Regions from separate parts of the Paenibacillus sp. FSL K6-2862 genome, predicted to be linked through region 2. Evidence: riboswitches for the same ligand, from Rfam matches in the RefSeq annotation. Region 2 holds a riboswitch; the other holds the start of a gene.

Region 1 (9,262 bases), 4.7 Mb from region 2:
ACTGAATCCGGAGAATGTTGAACCATGGGGCGGCGAGCCTACACCATCCAACTTCTTTGGAGGTGACCTCCAGGGTGTGATGGATCATCTGGACTACCTCAGTGAGCTAGGCATTAATGCCATTTATTTCACCCCCATCTTCGAAGCAACCACCAATCATAAATATGATACCGAGGACTATCTCCGGGTAGATCGGCATTTCGGTGATGCAGACACCGTGAAACGTTTGGTCAAGCTGTGTCATGAACGCGGTATCCGAGTGCTTCTCGATGCAGTGTTCAATCATTCCGGGAAGACGTTTGCCCCATTTGTGGACGTACAGGAGAACGGGGAGAAGTCCAAATACAAGGATTGGTTCCATGTTCATGAATTCCCGCTGGATGTGAAGGATGGCATACCTACGTATGAGACCTTTGGATTCGAACCTCACATGCCGAAGCTGAACACGGAAAATCCGGAGGTGAAGGACTACCTGCTGAAGGTAGCCGAGTATTGGATCAAGGAAGTGGGTATGGACGGCTGGCGGCTGGACGTTGCGGACGAAGTGGATGATGCATTCTGGCGCGATTTCCGCCGGGTGGTCAAGGCTGCGAATCCAGAGGCGTATATTCTCGGAGAAATCTGGAATGAATCCTCGGCATGGCTGCAAGGTGATCAGTTCGACGCTTCCATGAACTATCCGTTTACCGATGCCGTGAATGGTTTCTTTGTCAAAAATAAAATGAATGCCGAGACGTTCGCGAATTCCATCGGACGGCAGCTGTCACGTTATCCACTGCAAGCCAGCGAAGTAGCGTTCAACCTGCTGGATAGCCATGATACGCCAAGGCTGCTGACGCTGTGTGAAGGTGATCAGCGCAAGATGAAACTGGCAGCATTGTTCCAGTTCACTTATCTGGGCACGCCGTGCATATATTACGGAGACGAGATCGGGCTGGATGGCGACCATGATCCGGGCTGCCGGAAATGCATGGAGTGGGACGAGGCGAAGCAGGACCGTGAATTGTTCACCTTTTATCAGCAGCTTATCGCCCTTCGCCATACCCATCCCGCTCTGCGTGCAGAAGGTCATGTTCGATTCCTGCAAGCTCGTCCTGAAGGAAGCCAGCTGATTCTCGAACGGCAGAGTGAAGATGAACGCATTCTCGTTCTGTTCAATCGTTCGGAGGAAACGGCGATCATTGAATTCGAGGCGGGTGCGGAAGAATGGACCGAATTGTTGGACGGTAACCACCGCACGGCCAGGGACGGCGATGTTCTCGCTGTTGAACTGCCAGCATACGGTTATGCCGTGTTAAGTACGGATATCAGTCAGGATAAACGGTAAATATTTATTCCTCATTCTTGTAGATTACATGAGCTTTCTCCTGTAAAGCCCGGAGTTAGGCTGAGGCTCTTGCTCTTCAAATAAAAAAAAGGCGTCCTGCATGACCTGTAAAGGCCAGCGGACGCTTTTCTCTGTTTTTCTCCCGTCATAGATCCTAACCTATCAGATTCGTTCTATGCCTGCTCTTTCGAATTACCCTTCGTGTTCTGTGGTTCGGACTCAGCTTCAGGTTCCGCACGCTTCGCTTTGGGTTTCGCCAGCTTCTCCATCATTTTCCGGCCTGTTGGCGTCTGGGCTAACCCGCCCTGCGCTGTCTCGCGGTGCCTGCTCGGCATCGCACTTCCCACTTCCAGCATGACGTCGATGACTTCATCCGATGGAATGGCACTTCTTACCCCGGCCAGCGCCATATCGGCTGCAGCCAGTGCCGTTACCGCACCCAGTCCGTTGCGGACGATGCATGGAATTTCAACAAGCCCTGCGACCGGATCGCAGATGAGGCCCAGTGTATTTTTTAACGCGAGACCTACGGCATGAACGACCTGCTCCGGCGTCCCTCCGCGCAGCTCCACCATTGCACCGGCAGCCATGCCGATCGCCGAACCGACTTCTGCCTGACAGCCACCCTCTGCACCTGAAATAAACGAGTTATTGGCAATGACATATCCAATTGCACCTGCACAGAATAAGCCGTTCACCAGATGCTCATCACTCCATCCGAATCGCTCCTGGGAGCTGATGAATACACCAGGGATAATTCCGCAAGAACCTGCTGTAGGTGTTGCCACAATCCGGCCCATCGATGCGTTGACTTCAGATACACACAAGGCATAGGCCATTGCCAGTGCGGAAGCGTCACCCGAGCAGGTTTCGCCCTGGCGAATATATTCGGCCATCTTTTTGCCGTCTCCGCCAGTCAAGCCACTGCGCGAAGTGGTGTCCTCCGTCAGTCCTTTGCGTACAGCCTCTTTCATCACCTGATAATATTCCGACATCTGCCGCACAACGTCCGCTTCCGGCGTATTGGTCTCCTGAACCTGCTCCTCGATCATTAGCCGGGCAATGGTTTTGGATTCAGCCGTACAGATCGTATTCAACTCATGCAAGTGCTTAAACCTCATCCGAATCAACCCCTCTCTTCAAATCAATGACGCGAATATCCAGCACATGATCCAGTGAACGCAAGCGTTCCAACATCTCGCCACTTGGTGCTCCGTCCATTTCCATCGCTGTTAGTGCTTCGCCATCCCGGGCTTTCCGGTCTACCTGCATATAACCGATGTTAACCCCTGAGGAGCTGATCGTAGACGTCACGGAAGCAAGCACCCCTGCCTTGTCCGCATGACGCAGAACGAGTGTGGGGAATTCCCCGCTGATCTGTACCCGGAAATCATTTAACGTATGCACCGACACGCTGCCACCGCCAATCGAAGCACCAACGAGTGAACATTGACGCTCACCGTGCCACAACTCAATTTTGACCGTATTCGGATGTGGAGCAGGCAGTCCGCTCGTGTAGAACTCAACCTCCATGCCCGCTTGTTCAGCATATTCCTCGGCGTCTGGTATCCGCGGATCATCAGTGACATAGTCAAGCAAACCACCAATTAACGCCAGATCCGTACCGTGACCTTGATACGTATCGGCAAATGAGCCGTACAGTGTCAGCCTGGCACGTTCAGGCGTACACCCCAGCCACTGCCGTGCAATTCTTCCCAGTCTCGCTGCCCCAGCTGTATGTGAACTTGAAGGCCCCGTCATCGACGGACCAATAATTGAAAAAACATCTTTAAATCGCATCCTGCACCCCTCCATATCGTCCTATCCATCCAGACATGCACCATAATGTTCCTTCATTACTGAATGATGACATCAAAAAAGGACAGTAGAAGGCCTTAGGCCCTCTCTCTGTCCTCGTTACCTGAGAGTTTCATGATCAGAGGCCGCCCCCATGGGGTACCCTTCTCATCATATACCCCTTGGGTGGCGCATTCGCGCACTCTCCAGAGTTGCGTCCAACGATGGTACATTTACCTGAGAGATTAACCACCTGCGCCGGGTGCGCAGCGGCTTGCTCCTTCGGTGCCTGGCAGCCTACTGAAACCAATGACCTGCCGAGGTCTCTCCCGCTCGTTCTCATCCGCTGTATCGTATATATTCGCTTGAACACATATCAAACGTTGTCCTTATAAGATTGATCATTCATATAACAGATTAATATGCAACACAAGTAATGTCAACAAAAGTAACGCATCATTATCATCTTGGCAAAATTCCTCTACTATTATATGCAGCTTTCCACGGAATCGTTCAGTTTCCAATAGGATATAGACTAGCTATGGAGAGATTTTGAGGAAGAGCTGTGATCCTTATAAACTGACTGTCTTGAAGGAAGCCAGCTCGTAAGCCATAACAGAAGGGCACCCAGCATCAGAACTGCCGAAACGACCGTATATACCGTTCGAAGAGAGATCACTTCGGCAACTACACCCATGACCAAAATCGAAATGACCTGCAATGCACTCAGCATGAGTCCAAGTACGCTGCTCATTCGCCCCATCAAGTCTACCGGTATATTATTCTGATAAAAGGTGACCAGTCCCGTGTTTGCTGGCGCCGAACACAAACCGAGCAAAATAAAGGCGAATGCGGCAAGTTCGAACGAAAACGAACGAGCGAACAGGAAATAACCAAGCGCAACCAAGAGCACGCCCCCGCCCATCATGTGGCGAATGGACAAATGTTTGGCGAACAACCAAACCAGCAGAGAACCCGCCATGTATCCAGCTCCAGTAACACTCATCAACGCACCATACTGTGACTCGGACAGGCTCATGACTTGACGGATAAACACCACTTCCTGTGCATCCAGCGACATGCCAATAACAAGAATAATCTGGAACAAGGCATAGATGCCCACCACATATCCTGCTTGGCGACTGAATAGCATCACGGCTCGCCAATCCTGGGCGATCAGACGAGGGGTTAGCCTTGTCCTACCGCTGCTCTGCTCTCCCGTGCCCAGCCTTGGCAGTAACATCAGGATAAGCGCCGATACTACAAAGGAAGCTGCATTGGCATAGATCGCTGCTGCAGGAGACAGATAAATCAACATGACTCCGGCTATGGCTGGGCCTGTAATAAAAGCACCTGAGCTGATCATTGCCTGCAGGGAATTGAATCGCTTGCGCCGCTCAGCAGGAACCAGTCGGGTGATGTACACCTGCGAAGAAGGTACGAATATGGATGACGACATGCTGACAAGAAACATGATGCCGTACATCATCCATAGACTGGGCATCAGCGGAAGCAATGCCACGAGCACAGCTCTCGCCACATCCGCCCCAATCATCAGCTGCCGCTGGTCGTAGCGGTCAATCAGACTGCCTGACCAGAACTTGGTGCATACCGATGCAATCGGCGAGATAATCCACAAGCCTGCAACTGCCGCCGGGGACTGTGTCATGTTAAGCACCATCAAATTAATGGCCACAATGTAGATAAAATCCCCCAGATTGGATATGCCTACTCCGCCCAGCAGCAAGCCGGCATGTCTCCATCCACCTGACTCGGCGCCCTTCCCTTTCCCCTGATCTCGATCATTGCTCATCCATCATATCCCTCCCGGATTCATTCCTTTAAATCATTCAATGCACTGATTTAAAACCCAATAATTGTATTATCTCCTATTTGATCCTTTTTCGCAGTAAAAAAATGGACAATGCCTGCGTCGATCATCATGTTTCGCAAGGCTTTCCGTACAGAAAAAAAAGACTGCCGTTAATCTGGCAGTCTCAAGTCGTTTTAATCTAAGTTACTTTTCTATATCATTTTTGGGCCAAATCCGAAGCCTGCCGAAACCATTCCTTTACGGCATTTGCCTGGCCATATTCCAGAAATATGGCTTTGAAGCCGCTGCGATTCACCATCAGCCTCGCCCGTACGGATAACAAGGACTTGCTTCGCTGTCTTCGGGTAGCCACAGTATCCACTGTGACCACATGAGGACGGCGCATCAGCGCTGTTCTGCGGGAGATGGCCCGGTGGCGAATGGTTAACAGCTTGCCCTGAATGCTCAGCCCTTCATCCTTGAAGCATCCGTATCCCCAAACGGCACATAAGGGAACAAGCAAAAATAGAAATGCACCCATCGGGCCCAGAAACACCGTCCCCGCCGTTCCCAGCAGGGCTGCACCAAGCAGTTTCCAGCGTAAGAATAACCAGCGAGCTCGGTCCGGGGGTCTGTTAGCGGGTGGCTGCATGACGAATTGCGGTACAATTCGGGCAAGCAGCTCATTGACATCGCGGAGCGGCAGCAGCGGATGAAGCATCATTTTTTTCTCCGTCTCTGAAGTCAAAACAAAAATCTCCACCTCGGCATAACCAAACGGCTGTCGCAGCAGTCCCTCCCTGATCTCCACCGCCTGGACCTTCCCTGGTGAGAACACATGCTTCTTTCGGTCGAGCAATCCGGAAACAATCGTAATATTACCGCCTTCCTGCTCCACCGTGAATCCGGCATACTTAATCGTGAACAGGACAGCTGATAAGATCCAAGCAAGTAGAAACATGACAGGAACCAGTCCGAGCCACCAGATTGCAGGCAGTTGTCCAGCCCGCTCTACCAAGCTGCTGTAGAAGTGCGCAGGGAGCAGGTCATCCGCGAAGGAATAAACCCCTGTACCGAATACAACAACGAGCGGCAGATTCATCGTGGTCAGCGCTCCGGCAAACAGCCTGCCGGCTGACAGCCGCAGCAGAACCTCCCGTTCTGGCTGCATAAGCGGAGGGGATGCCTGGATGTGCCCCTCCTCTTGCTCAGGAGATTCTCCCTCTTCATCTGAATTAAGATCTTCAGTATGTTCTGCTGAGAGAGGTGCTTCCGCTTTCTTCACAGCCTCATTCCGCTTCTGATATAACCACTGCTCTACCCGCTCGGCCTCCGCAACGGCGAGAGCGGGTAATACACCATCGGCCTCTTTGCTGCCGCCCGGCGTCTCAATCTTGAGCTGTGCCAGCCGGAGCAAACGTTGAATCAGAGGCTGCTGTGTCTGGATGGAGTGAATACGGCTGAAATAGATCGATTTCTCTTCCCGGACAAATATGCCCTGACGCAGCACAATCCGATCATCCTGAAGCGTGTAGCTGAATTTACGCCATTGAAACCACCCATACAGAATCAAAGGAAGCGTAAATAGAACAATGGCAGCCATATAACCATACCAGGGAAACTTGCTCCAGTTCACGCCTTTGATGATGAGTAGAACGAGGATGGGAATGATGGACTTCATTACGCTAAAAAAGGGAAATAACATGTACAGCTTATGTAGATGCTTGGGTTCATTCATCGGGATCTTCCACCTTCGCCAGATGTCCGATACTGCGCTTCAATTGCTCTGCTTCCTCTCTTTCCAGTCCAGCGATATGGAGTGTGGCTGCGGCAGTAACGATGCTGACCTTGGCAAGTCCATACTTTCGCAGCAGCGGACCGCTCTCCAGTTCCACCTGCTGTACACGCGTCATCGGCACAATCGTATCCGTATGCCATAACCAGCCGGAATGGATCTCCACTTCATCCTCAGCCACCCGAAAACTAAAGTGTCGGTGTCGCAATCCGGGCAGAATCCAGGTGTACCAGATCAGTGAAATGATAAAAATCCCTAATCCAATCCAGCCCGGCCACAGCACCCAGTCTCTAACCCATGCGACAATCAGATACCCAATGGCCAAAAGAGCCAACAGCCCATTGACCATAAGGGCCGTCAGGGCTGTAGCTTGTTTGGCTTTGGGGTGGAGACGTCGCAGTTCTTCGTTGTTAAGCTCTGTGTAATTCATCGCGTGACTCACACTCTCCTACCATTCAAAATTAAGGTTGATTGGGAAGCTTCAGATCCTTCGCCCAAGCCTGAAGCTTCTCCTTCGTCCATTCCTCGTTCTCACCCATGATGGAGTAACGCAGCCCATTCTCACTCCATGATATGTTCCGTATGCTCTTCATATACGAACCCTCGGTATCCCGAACCTTCACCTTGGACTCATCCGGCAGCAGTGTATTATCCACATTTTCATCCGGCGCCTTGAATACAGACAGACTCACTTCAACCTTGTCATTGTTGACGTAGTACAAGGTCACTTCATCCCTGCCAAACTCTCCGCTTGATGAATACATTTCCATCCGAGACAGCTCAAGCTCACCGCTCATATCCTGTAAAAAGGGTTGGCCCAACGCTTGTTCGGCTTCTTCCAGACTCACTTCCGAACTCTGGCTCAGATCGTTCAGATCGTTCACTTCCACTTCTTCGGGAATGTCGATTACGAACGTATCCTCCGAAAATTCGGGATCATATTGAATCGGATCATAGATCATTTCTGACTTTTCATCACCATATGTGCTAATGACTTTAACAATCATCCACGTTTTGGGGTCAACCCAATATTCGGAGGAGATGGATAAGGTGCCATTCTCTTTCGGCATCAGCTTGATGTGAATGACTTCCTGTCCGTGAAGCTCTTCCTGTCCCATCATATCCACATCATGGGAATCCCGCAACCGTTCCAGCTGATCTACCAGCATCTGCTTCTGAGTCTGTTCAGGCTGTTGTCCCATAGCAGATACGCTCATCGAATACGCCGTGCCTGTCTCTTTTTCGTAAATAGTAATGTCCGTTCCGTTATTGACCGCGTAGCTGATATTGCCATTCTCCTCTGTTTCGGTGCGCTTTCGCCCTGTCTCTCCGTCGACCCATTCCTTAATGTGCATGGTGTGACTCAATTTGTCATCCGACCACACTTTCATTACTCCTTCGGCATAGTACGAAGCAGGCTTCGTTTCTGCGGTGACGACCTTCTCGATCATCTCATCTCCTGACAGACCAACCAGATCCTTCTCTGCACAGCCTCCGAGCAGTGACCCCGCAAGTAGCGCTGTACCGAGCATCATCCATCCTTTTTTCATCATTATCGTTCATCCTCTCTCGTTCGTTTAAGGGCGTTACATCTCAGGCAATCGACATGCAGCCAGCGTACCGTATCCTTCAGCCGACCACATGCGCATCTCACCTCCATGCTTGATGGCAATCCGTTTGGCTATGCTTAATCCGAGACCCGAGCTGCCCGCATACGCCTTCTCTTCCTGATTCTGATGTTGAACATAGGGTTCGAAAATACGATCCAGCTGTTCTTTGGGAATAGCAGTCCCTTCATTTTGCACCAGAATCAATGTTGATCCCGTTCTGTACTGATTCAGCTCCAGCGCAAGTGTTGGAATAACCCATTCCGGCAGCGGCTGATCTGAAGCAATCACCCCCAGACCCATCAAACCGTTCTTGCTTGTATGACGCAGTGCATTGTTGATCAAATTATCTGTCAGACGCATCAGCTGTTCGGGATGAAGCCGGTAAAGGCGGTCTGTGCGGACAACCGTTCTAAGATCAATCTGTCCACGCTCGGCGAGTCCCCCGTAACTTCCAAGCAGCATATCGAAGAACTCTTCTCCTTCCACCTCGACCATGGTCATCTCCAATTCACTGGAACCCAGCGCCGTATACATTTCAAGTTCACCAATCATGTGTTTCATCCGTTCCACATTACCAAACAACACATCCCGGTAGTCCCGTTTCTCTGACGGTTCCAGCGGAGTTTCAACACTGAGTGCCTCCGCGTAGGCACTGATGGACATTAATGGTGTCTTCAGATCATGAGACAGCGAAGCGACCATGAGCTCTTTCTCTTTTTGCTCCTTCTCCACCTCGGCCTGAGTCTGCCTGACTTTCTCCTGCATCGCATCAAATTGCTCCAGCAGCGTACCCATTTCATCCCGACGTGCCGGTACGCCATCCATAGGAATCTCTCCCCGCGCAAATGCATGCATTCGGCCCATCAGTTGTCTCATCGGACGGAAGAGCTTTCTGGATAGCAGCCAGAGCACGGTGCCGT
Region 2 (9,262 bases):
AATGAATAAGATCATCCCGGATTCCCTTTTCCAGCAGTGTAATCATCTCATCCTGCAGTAACAATGCGCTGATCTCGCTTAGCACCTCCAGGCTCTCCCGGGATAGCTCCCTCGGCCCAACCATCAGAAGGATATGGCTGATGCCAACCTGGTCCTCCGTCGTCACAAGCAGCGGCTCTGATAATTGAAACAGGCTGATGGACGGCCTATATATGCCATCACTGCGGGTATGAAACAGCGCGAGTGATGTATCGGGAATTTTCTGGCTGCCCACCTTCTCCCGCGCTTCAAGCAGCCTGGCGATTTCTTCTGGATCCTTAAGCACCCCGTATTCCTGCAGTACCTTGCACATGGCAAATGCCGTTTCATAGAAGCCCATCTTACGGTTATCCAGTGGAAACACCTGAAACTTGCCTGTGATCCTAACGATTTCAATAAGTGTGGCATCAAGCCCCGCTGGATCAGCATGGCGGTCAGGTGCCTTTCCACTGGCTTTACTCTCTCCATACTTAACTTGTACCCGCTGCAGCGTCGTATTTTGAATGTACAGACGCAAACGTTCACTTTCTTCCGCTGTTAACAAGGGACTTACCTTGTAATACTGATGCGGTTCCATCGGCAGATCGACTGTGGATAAAATGAGGTCATAATCCTCTTCGGGGATCCGAGCCGCCTCATACCATGATGCACTGTCAACGATCCGGATCTCCGGAATCTCTTTGGACAACCGGCTGGAAAGCATACGGGATGAGCCAATTCCGCTTGTGCACACGATAATGGCCCGAATCTCGCGCTTCAGCACACGCAATCGCTCGATGGAAGCGCCAAAATGCATGACCAGGAATCCAATTTCCTCATCCGGCACGTCCGTATCCGGCCATGCGTCATGCACTGCGTTCTTCACATCCCCGAACAACGAATCGTAATCCTTGCGAATCTGCTGAAGCAGTGGATTACGTATGCTTTGCCTGCCTCCAATCCGCTCCATCACCGGCTGCATATGCGCAATCAGCCCTTCCCGCAGAAGACGATCTTCCTGAAATGCATAACCCGTTCTCCCCTGCATCTGATCCATCAGGGAACGAACCATGTCCAGCAATACCAGATCGTCAACAGGCAGTAAGCGTGTGGAGTGAATAAGCTGCTCGGTTTCAATTAATAATTTGTGCAAATAGCTCTGTTCTTCCTTGGCAAACGAGATGCCAAGCTGATCGGAGAGCACGCTGCATAGTCTCGCAGCCATGTATTCAGGCACGCTCTGATCTCCAGTAGAAGGGTAAACCGCTTTTTTATCCGAAGAAGGAATACGTCCGACGATAAACCCCTTGCGAATGCGCACCAGCGCAACGGACAGTTGAATAAGCAATTTGGTATACTGTCGCTCGGGAATATTTTCGAGCCAGTCAATATCCGGCTGCCATAACGCATTCTCGACCGTCAGTACATCACGATGACCAATCATGCCCAGCAGCTTCTGGTTCACCTTGGAAATTCCCTGGTCAGGTTGCCTTCCGAACAGATCAGATTCATCCAGATATTCAAGCGCAAGTCCTGCGATTGCTGCGCGATAGGCCGTTTCACTGCCATTGATCTTCACTCCGTAACCTCGCCTGCGAACGAGCTTCAGGCCCGCTTGACGAATCCGGGGTTCCAGTTCATCCAGATCATTGCTCACGGTCGAGACTGTTACTCTCAGATCCGATGCGAGCGCAAGCAGTTTTACAGGCTCCGCCTCATCCAGCAAAATACAAAGCATGAAGAGTTTACGCTCTTCGGGCGTAAACTCCACATATTCGTTCAGCTCCAGCTGCTCACGCAGTGAAGCCAAATCATCGGAACCAGGGTCTATTCGGACCCCGGTTCCTGATTTTTTTTCCAATTTCATGCCAAAGGGTTCAAGCCACTTCTCAATCATCTGAAGCTCCCGATGGACGGTTCGTGTACTGACTTTGACTGCAATTGCAATGTCGCCGGCGGTTACTTCCTGCGGATGCTCCAACAGGAACTCCACAATTTCACGCTGTCTTTTCGTAATACTCATATCTCAAGCCTCCGGCTCAGGGAAAACGATCGCAACCTGTTATTTCAGGCGTTCAACGAGCGCATCGTATTCCGGGCTTTTTAGGAAGTTGTCGATGGATATATGTTCTGCGTTCGGTGCCACGCTGCGGGCACGGTCCGTCAATGTCTTCTGCGTAATAACAACGTCTGCGTCCTGCGGGATATCACTGATTGCCGTGTTGGTTACCGCAACGTCAATCCCTTCAGCTTTCATCTTCTTGCGGAGAATGGAAGCCCCCATGGCACTTGAACCCATACCTGCATCACAGGAGAAGACGATTTTCTTCACATCGGTTTTTGCTTTCACAGTTGAAGAAGCCAAATCCGCGGCTCTGTCTGCTTCACGATTATCTGCTGTAACAGCAGCATTCGCTGTATTGCCCTGGCTCTTCATGTCTTTCATGCGATTCGCTGCAGACTCCAGATCTTCTTCTTTTTGCTTACCTGTTTTCAGCAGCAGTGCTGCAACCAGGAAGGAAACGATAGCGGCCACAGCCACCCCGGCGAGCATCGGCAGATATCCACCTTTTGGCGTTAACAGGGAATATGCAATGATACTACCCGGTGAAGGTGCTGAAACCAGTCCTGCTCCGGTAAGCATGAAGGTTGCTGTACCTGCCACGCCACCTGCGATTGCCGCAAGAATCAGAATCGGTCTCATCAGAATGTAAGGGAAATAAATTTCATGAATTCCCCCGAAGAAGTGGATGATAACCGCACCCGGTGCGGAAGATCTTGCTGTTCCACGACCGAAGAAGCAGTAAGCCAGCAGGATACCAAGTCCGGGACCCGGGTTCGATTCAAGCATGTATAATACGGATTGACCCAATTCTCTCGCTTGATCTGTTGCAATCGGTGTTAGAATGCCGTGGTTGATTGCATTGTTCAGGAACAATACCTTCCCTGGTTCAATGATCAGGTTGACGAGTGGGAGCAATCCCAGATTCATCAGCCCCTGTACACCAGCCGATAATACGGTGCTAATTCCTTCTACAGCAGGTCCGATACCCAGCAGTGCAATGATCGCCAGGATACCACCGATAATACCGGCTGAGAAGTTATTAACCAACATCTCGAACCCTGCCTTGATCTTGCCTTCGACGGCTTTATCAAACTTTTTGATGATCCATGCAGCCAGTGGTCCGGCAATCATGGCACCCAGGAACATCGGAATGTCACTGCCGACGATAACCCCTATAGTCATGATGGCACCAACGACACCACCACGCTGGCCATGCACCATCGTACCTCCAGTGTAACCGATAAGCAGCGGCAGCAAATATTTGATCATCGGATCTACTAACAGTGCCAGATCCGCGTTAGGGAACCAGCCCTTTTCAATAAAGAGTGCCGTAATTAATCCCCAGGCAATAAATGCACCCATATTCGGCATAACCATACCACTCAGGAATCGGCCAAAACGCTGAACGCCTACCCGGAGACCGCCTTTGGAATTGGACGTTTGGTCCAAGTTACTCATTGTATTATCCTCCTCGGATCAAGTAGTTATCATTTATGAAAGGGGTATCATTCCTCCCCTGCTGTTATCCTAAGCCAGATTGGTCTCCGGTTCAACGAAATGAAAGCGTACTTTCGTCATGATCATTGATGACAACATTGTGTTTATGTAATCGTTTTTATGGTGATGAGAGGGTTCTAACCATTGATATACTTAGCTTTTTTCGTGTGTGACTTATATCATTTACGGTGTTGGATTCTATAATATAGCTTGTGCGTTTCAGCCTTATTCCATCCTGTTCAAGTACCTCATCTGGCAACAATCCTGTCTTTCAGAACACGAAAAAGCCTGCATGAGCTTTAAGGCTCACACAGACTCTGAAGACGTGCACGACCGTCCAATGTATAAAAAATCATAGATTAATAAAGGTTATTTAGTGCAAATATATTCTACTCCTCGGTTTGCTTACGATATGCATCAGCATTCATAAGTTTAGACAACGCTGCTGTCAAATCACCTTCAACACGAATCTCGATCATCCAGCCTTCTTCGTAAGGCGAACTGTTGACGAGTTCAGGTGCATCCTGCAGTGCTTCATTCACGGCAATAATGGAACCACTTACCGGAGAAAACAAATCTGAAACCGTCTTAACGGATTCAATCGTACCAATACTTTCTTCCGCTTTTACATCCGATTCAAGGTCAGGCAATTCCACAAACACAATGTCACCCAGCTGATGCTGCGCGAACTCGGTAATGCCGATCCGTACAGTATCCTCCCCTACGGTTTGCACCCACTCGTGCTCTTCACTGTACAGGAAATCACTTTTCAATTCGCTCATCGATATCCGCCTCGCTTTTCATTAATGAGTGCATGCGTCCTTCGGCCAACCTTTTTCCCAGAACATAGCGTAAGATATTTTTGAATGAAATGTCAAGATACCTCACAAATTATTTGATTTTTGATGATTACAGCCTGTAACGCAAACACCCTCACTCTACATATAATGGGTAATATTAGAATAGTAAGCGCACTCTTTTTATATACACGAACAATAATAATAAACTAATAAATATTATTCGGTTTTTTATTAATTTTCGTGATATCGTTCTTGACATCGATAGTGGATTCACGTTTTAATGAGAGAGTAAATGTTAATTGTTGTGTGCATCACCCGCGGATGAATGTAAAGGGAGAGATTACCCGTGACGCCCAACTCTTGGATGCATGCGGTAACGCCGAAGGAGTAAACCACCCGACAAGCGGGAGGTGAATCTCTCAGGCAAAAGGACTTTTACGGGACGCAACTCTGGAGAGCATCTATTCGCCCTGTATGGGGCGTTTTGATCACCCAAGGGGAAACCTGCTGCAACTTATTGGCGGGGTAACTCTCAGGTACCAAGGACAGAGCCTAAGAATACAGCGTGCTTCTGGCATGCCGGTTCTTTGGCCTGTCCTTTTCCTTTTTCCCAAAAAAACGAAAGTCAGGATCGAGCCGGCGCTGTCATCAGCGCAGCCTTAATCATACTTATCCAAGAAAAGAACGCATCATTCATGTTATACACTCGGCCCGGTAGCGGCCATAACGAGGTGATTTGATGTCCAATTTGCTTAGAACTCCACTCTATCCACTTTATCAGCAATATGAAGGTGTACGGTGCATCGATTTTGGCGGCTGGGAGCTTCCGGTGCAATTCAGCGGGATTCAGAAGGAACATGAAGCGGTGCGCGAACGGGCTGGACTGTTCGATGTATCCCACATGGGTGAATTCACGGTGCAGGGTGAACAGGCCGAAGCATTTTTGCAGAAACTGACGACCAACGACGTGACCACCCTGGTCCCCGGCCAGGCACAATACACGTTAATGTGTTACCCGGACGGTGGCGTAGTGGACGATCTGCTCGTATACAAGCTGGAAGATCAGCATTATATGCTCGTCGTGAATGCCTCCAATATCGACAATGACTGGGCATGGCTGCAGGAGCACATGGTCCCTGGGGTGAGCATGACGAATGACTCCGCGGAAACAGCTCTCCTGGCTCTACAGGGCCCGCTTGCTGCAGACACCATCGGAAAAGTTACTGATACCGACGTATCCATAATCGAGCCTTTTCGTTTTGTACAGAATGCTGAGGTCTGTGGTGTAAAACTGCTGCTGTCCCGCACCGGTTATACCGGAGAAGACGGCTTCGAACTATACGTACAGGCAGATCAGGCCCCTAAGGTCTGGAACGGATTGATGGAGGCGGGTGCTGACCACGGACTGGTTCCGGCTGGACTTGGTGCCCGGGATACACTTCGATTCGAAGCGAAGCTGCCCCTCTACGGACAGGAATTGTCGCCGACCATTTCACCGCTGGAAGCAGGCGTTGGCATGTTTGTGAAGCTGAATGCCGGACCTTTTATCGGACACGAAGCGCTATTGCAGCAAAAGAATGATGGACCTGCCCGCAAACTGGTCGGCATTGAAGTGCTGGAACGCGGGATTCCACGTCCCCACTATCCTATCTACGCAGAAGGCGTGCAGATCGGGGAAGTAACAACCGGTACACAGTCCCCTACGCTGAAGCGCAATCTGGGGCTCGCCCTAATTAATAGCCAATATGCTGCACTCGGCACCCCGCTCGAGATTGAGATTCGCGGCAAAAAGCTGAAAGCCGAAGTTGTGAAGACCCCTTTTCATAAACGGACACGTACGTCAAAGACACCTACCCAAGGAGCTGAGCAAGCATGAGCAAGCACCGCTACATTCCCATGACTGAACAGGATCAGAGCGCCATGCTCGCAACCATCGGTGTGGACACGATTGAAGATCTGTTCCAGGACATTCCGCAGGAGATTCGTTATCAAGGCGAGCTGCCTGTTTCCTCCAAACTGGATGAATACACACTGACACGTCATATGTCTAAGCAAGCCGGCGCGAATGCCAATTTTGAGACACACGCCAGTTTCCTGGGTGCAGGCATTTACGATCATCACATCCCTTCCGTTATTAATCATGTCATTTCCCGTTCCGAGTTCTATACTGCCTATACGCCATATCAGCCCGAAATCAGTCAGGGCGAGCTCCAGGCGATCTTCGAATTCCAATCGTATATCTGTGAACTGACTGGAATGGCTGTAGCCAATGCGAGTATGTATGATGGTGCGACCGCATTTGCAGAAGCAGGGAATCTGGCCGCTGCGGCAACACGCCGCAAACAGCTAATCGTATCTCGTACCGTTCATCCCGAAGCCCGTCAAGTGTTAAAGGCTTATGCACACGGTCTGAATTTGGAGATTGTCGAGGTTGGTTATCAGAACGGGGTGACCGATTGGGATGCCCTTCAAGCGGCCGTATCGGATGATACCGCAGCCGTCATGATCCAGAGCCCGAACTTCTTCGGTGCCGTGGAAAATGTAAAACAGGCTGCAGACCTCGCGCATGCGCACAAGGGTCTGCTTGTAGTCAGCGCAAATCCGCTGGCGCTTGGTATGCTCGAAGCTCCAGGCAAGCTGGGTGCCGACATCGTTGTCGGTGATGCACAGCCGCTTGGCATCTCCGCTTCGCTCGGTGGTCCTACATGTGGATATTTCGCTGTATCCCAGGCTCATATGCGCCGGATTCCCGGCCGAATTGTTGGCCAGACAACGGATCGCAACGGCAAACGTGGTTTTGTACTGACACTCCAAGCACGTGAACAGCATATCCGCCGCGAAAAGGCGACTTCCAACATTTGCTCCAACCAGGCATTGCTTGCCCTAAGCGCTTCGGTGTATATGTCTACCATGGGAAGACAGGGCATGATTGATGTGGCTGATCTGAATTTGCAAAAGAGTCATTATGCTCTTCAAGCACTGACAGCAATTCCTGAAGTCAGCCTGACCTTTAATGCACCTACCTTCAATGAGTTTGTCATCCAGCTGCCTGAAGGGACAGACATCGATGCCCTTCAGTTGAAGCTGCTGGATGCCGGTTTCATCGGTGGATATGAACTAGGACGGGATTACCCGGAGCTTGCCGGACATATGCTGGTCGCTGTTACGGAACGTCGCAGCAAGGAAGAGATTGACGAATTCGCACGTGTATTGGAGGGATCGCTGTGACTCAGGAAATAACAACCATCCAAGGACAGCCGGAAACGGCAGCTCCTTCGCAAGCCGAAACCAGCACGCAACAAATGACACAAGCAGCATCGCCTGCTCCAGAGCAATCGCTGATCTTTGAACTGAGCAGCCCGGGGCGTGTCGCTTACTCCCTGCCCGAATGCGATGTTCCGCGTCAAGATCCCGCCAGCTTGATTCCCCGGGAAATGCTGCGTTCGGAAGCAGCTGCACTGCCTGAGGTATTTGAAGTGGATGTCATTCGTCACTATACTGCCCTTTCTCGCCGGAACTTCGGGGTAGATAATGGATTCTATCCACTCGGCTCTTGTACAATGAAGTACAATCCGAAGATTAACGAAGATGTAGCTCGCTACAATGGATTTGCTAAAATCCATCCGTATCAGCATGAATCCAGTATTCAAGGTGCACTTGAACTTCTGTATACGTTGCAAAATGACCTTGCAGGTCTGACTGGCATGGACGCGGTGACCCTGCAACCAGCTGCTGGTGCACATGGTGAATGGACCGGCCTCATGATGATTCGTGCCTATCACGAAGGTCGTGGTGAACAGCGGACCAAAGTCATTGTTCCGGATTCTTCACACGGCACCAACCCGGCAAGTGCAACCGTGGCTGGCTTTGAGACGGTAACCATTCCATCCCGTGCGGACGGTCTGGTCGATCTGGATGCACTGCGTGCGGCCGTAGGTTCCGATACCGCAGCCTTGATGCTGACCAACCCAAATACCCTGGGATTGTTTGAAAAGGACATTCAGGAGATTGCCTCCATCGTGCATGAAGCTGGTGGCCTTCTCTATTATGACGGAGCCAACTCCAATGCCATTATGGGTATTACCCGTCCTGGGGACATGGGCTTTGATGTCGTGCATCTGAACTTGCACAAAACGATGAGTACTCCGCATGGCGGAGGTGGTCCTGGTGCGGGACCCGTCGGCGTAAAAAATCGTCTGATTCGGTTCCTGCCGAAACCGATGGTGATCAAGAACGAACAGGGACAATACGCCCTGGATCGGGAAGGAGATCAATCGATTGGTCGGGTCAAAGCGTATTACGGCAACTTCGGTATCTTGGTACGTGCCTATGCCTACATTCGTACGTATGGACCTGAAGGCTTGCGCCGGGTATCCGAATGTGCCGTACTCAATGCAAACTATATGATGGCACGTCTTGCACCTTATTACGAAATTCCGTACCCAGGGGTATGTAAGCATGAATTTGTCATGTCTGGCCGGGGGCTGAAGCAATATGGTGTAAGAACATTGGATGTAGCCAAACGGCTGCTTGATTTCGGATATCATCCGCCAACCGTCTACTTCCCGCTCAACGTAGAGGAATGTATCATGATTGAACCAACGGAAACAGAAAGCAAAGAAACGCTGGATGGCTTTATCGATACGATGATTCGCATTGCCAAGGAAGCAGAAGAGACACCTGAACTGGTACTCAATGCCCCCTATGGCACGCCGGTTACCCGTCTGGATGAGACCACAGCAGCACGTAAACCTGTATTGAACTGCGCGTGCAGTTAATACCCAGCCATTCAACTAAACGGCTCCAGCTGATATTTCAACGTCAGCTGAAGCCGTTTTTTAATTGCAGATGTCGCACGCCCGAACGCTCTCTATCTCATTCC

What was found. A riboswitch is a leader RNA that binds a small molecule or an ion and turns the genes downstream of it on or off. The one in region 2 is predicted to bind glycine.
Region 1: another riboswitch for glycine. It lies ahead of sdaAB (L-serine ammonia-lyase, iron-sulfur-dependent subunit beta); the one in region 2 lies ahead of gcvT (glycine cleavage system aminomethyltransferase GcvT).

What each region holds. Positions count from the first base shown of each region.
Region 1 is NZ_JBBOSN010000001.1:463,484-472,745, reverse strand. It holds gene MHB82_RS02290 (alpha-glycosidase) at 1-1,327, shown strand, start outside; gene sdaAA (L-serine ammonia-lyase, iron-sulfur-dependent, subunit alpha) at 1,501-2,448, opposite strand; gene sdaAB (L-serine ammonia-lyase, iron-sulfur-dependent subunit beta) at 2,438-3,127, opposite strand; glycine riboswitch at 3,234-3,336, opposite strand; glycine riboswitch at 3,341-3,466, opposite strand; gene MHB82_RS02275 (MFS transporter) at 3,660-4,937, opposite strand; gene MHB82_RS02270 (PH domain-containing protein) at 5,155-6,675, opposite strand; gene MHB82_RS02265 (PH domain-containing protein) at 6,668-7,162, opposite strand; gene MHB82_RS02260 (LolA family protein) at 7,194-8,282, opposite strand; gene MHB82_RS02255 (sensor histidine kinase) at 8,319-9,262, opposite strand, start outside.
Region 2 is NZ_JBBOSN010000001.1:5,174,750-5,184,011, forward strand. It holds gene MHB82_RS23365 (BglG family transcription antiterminator) at 1-2,041, opposite strand, end outside; gene MHB82_RS23370 (PTS mannitol transporter subunit IICB) at 2,081-3,541, opposite strand; gene gcvH (glycine cleavage system protein GcvH) at 3,970-4,362, opposite strand; glycine riboswitch at 4,702-4,825, shown strand; glycine riboswitch at 4,829-4,931, shown strand; gene gcvT (glycine cleavage system aminomethyltransferase GcvT) at 5,120-6,256, shown strand; gene gcvPA (aminomethyl-transferring glycine dehydrogenase subunit GcvPA) at 6,253-7,608, shown strand; gene gcvPB (aminomethyl-transferring glycine dehydrogenase subunit GcvPB) at 7,683-9,158, shown strand.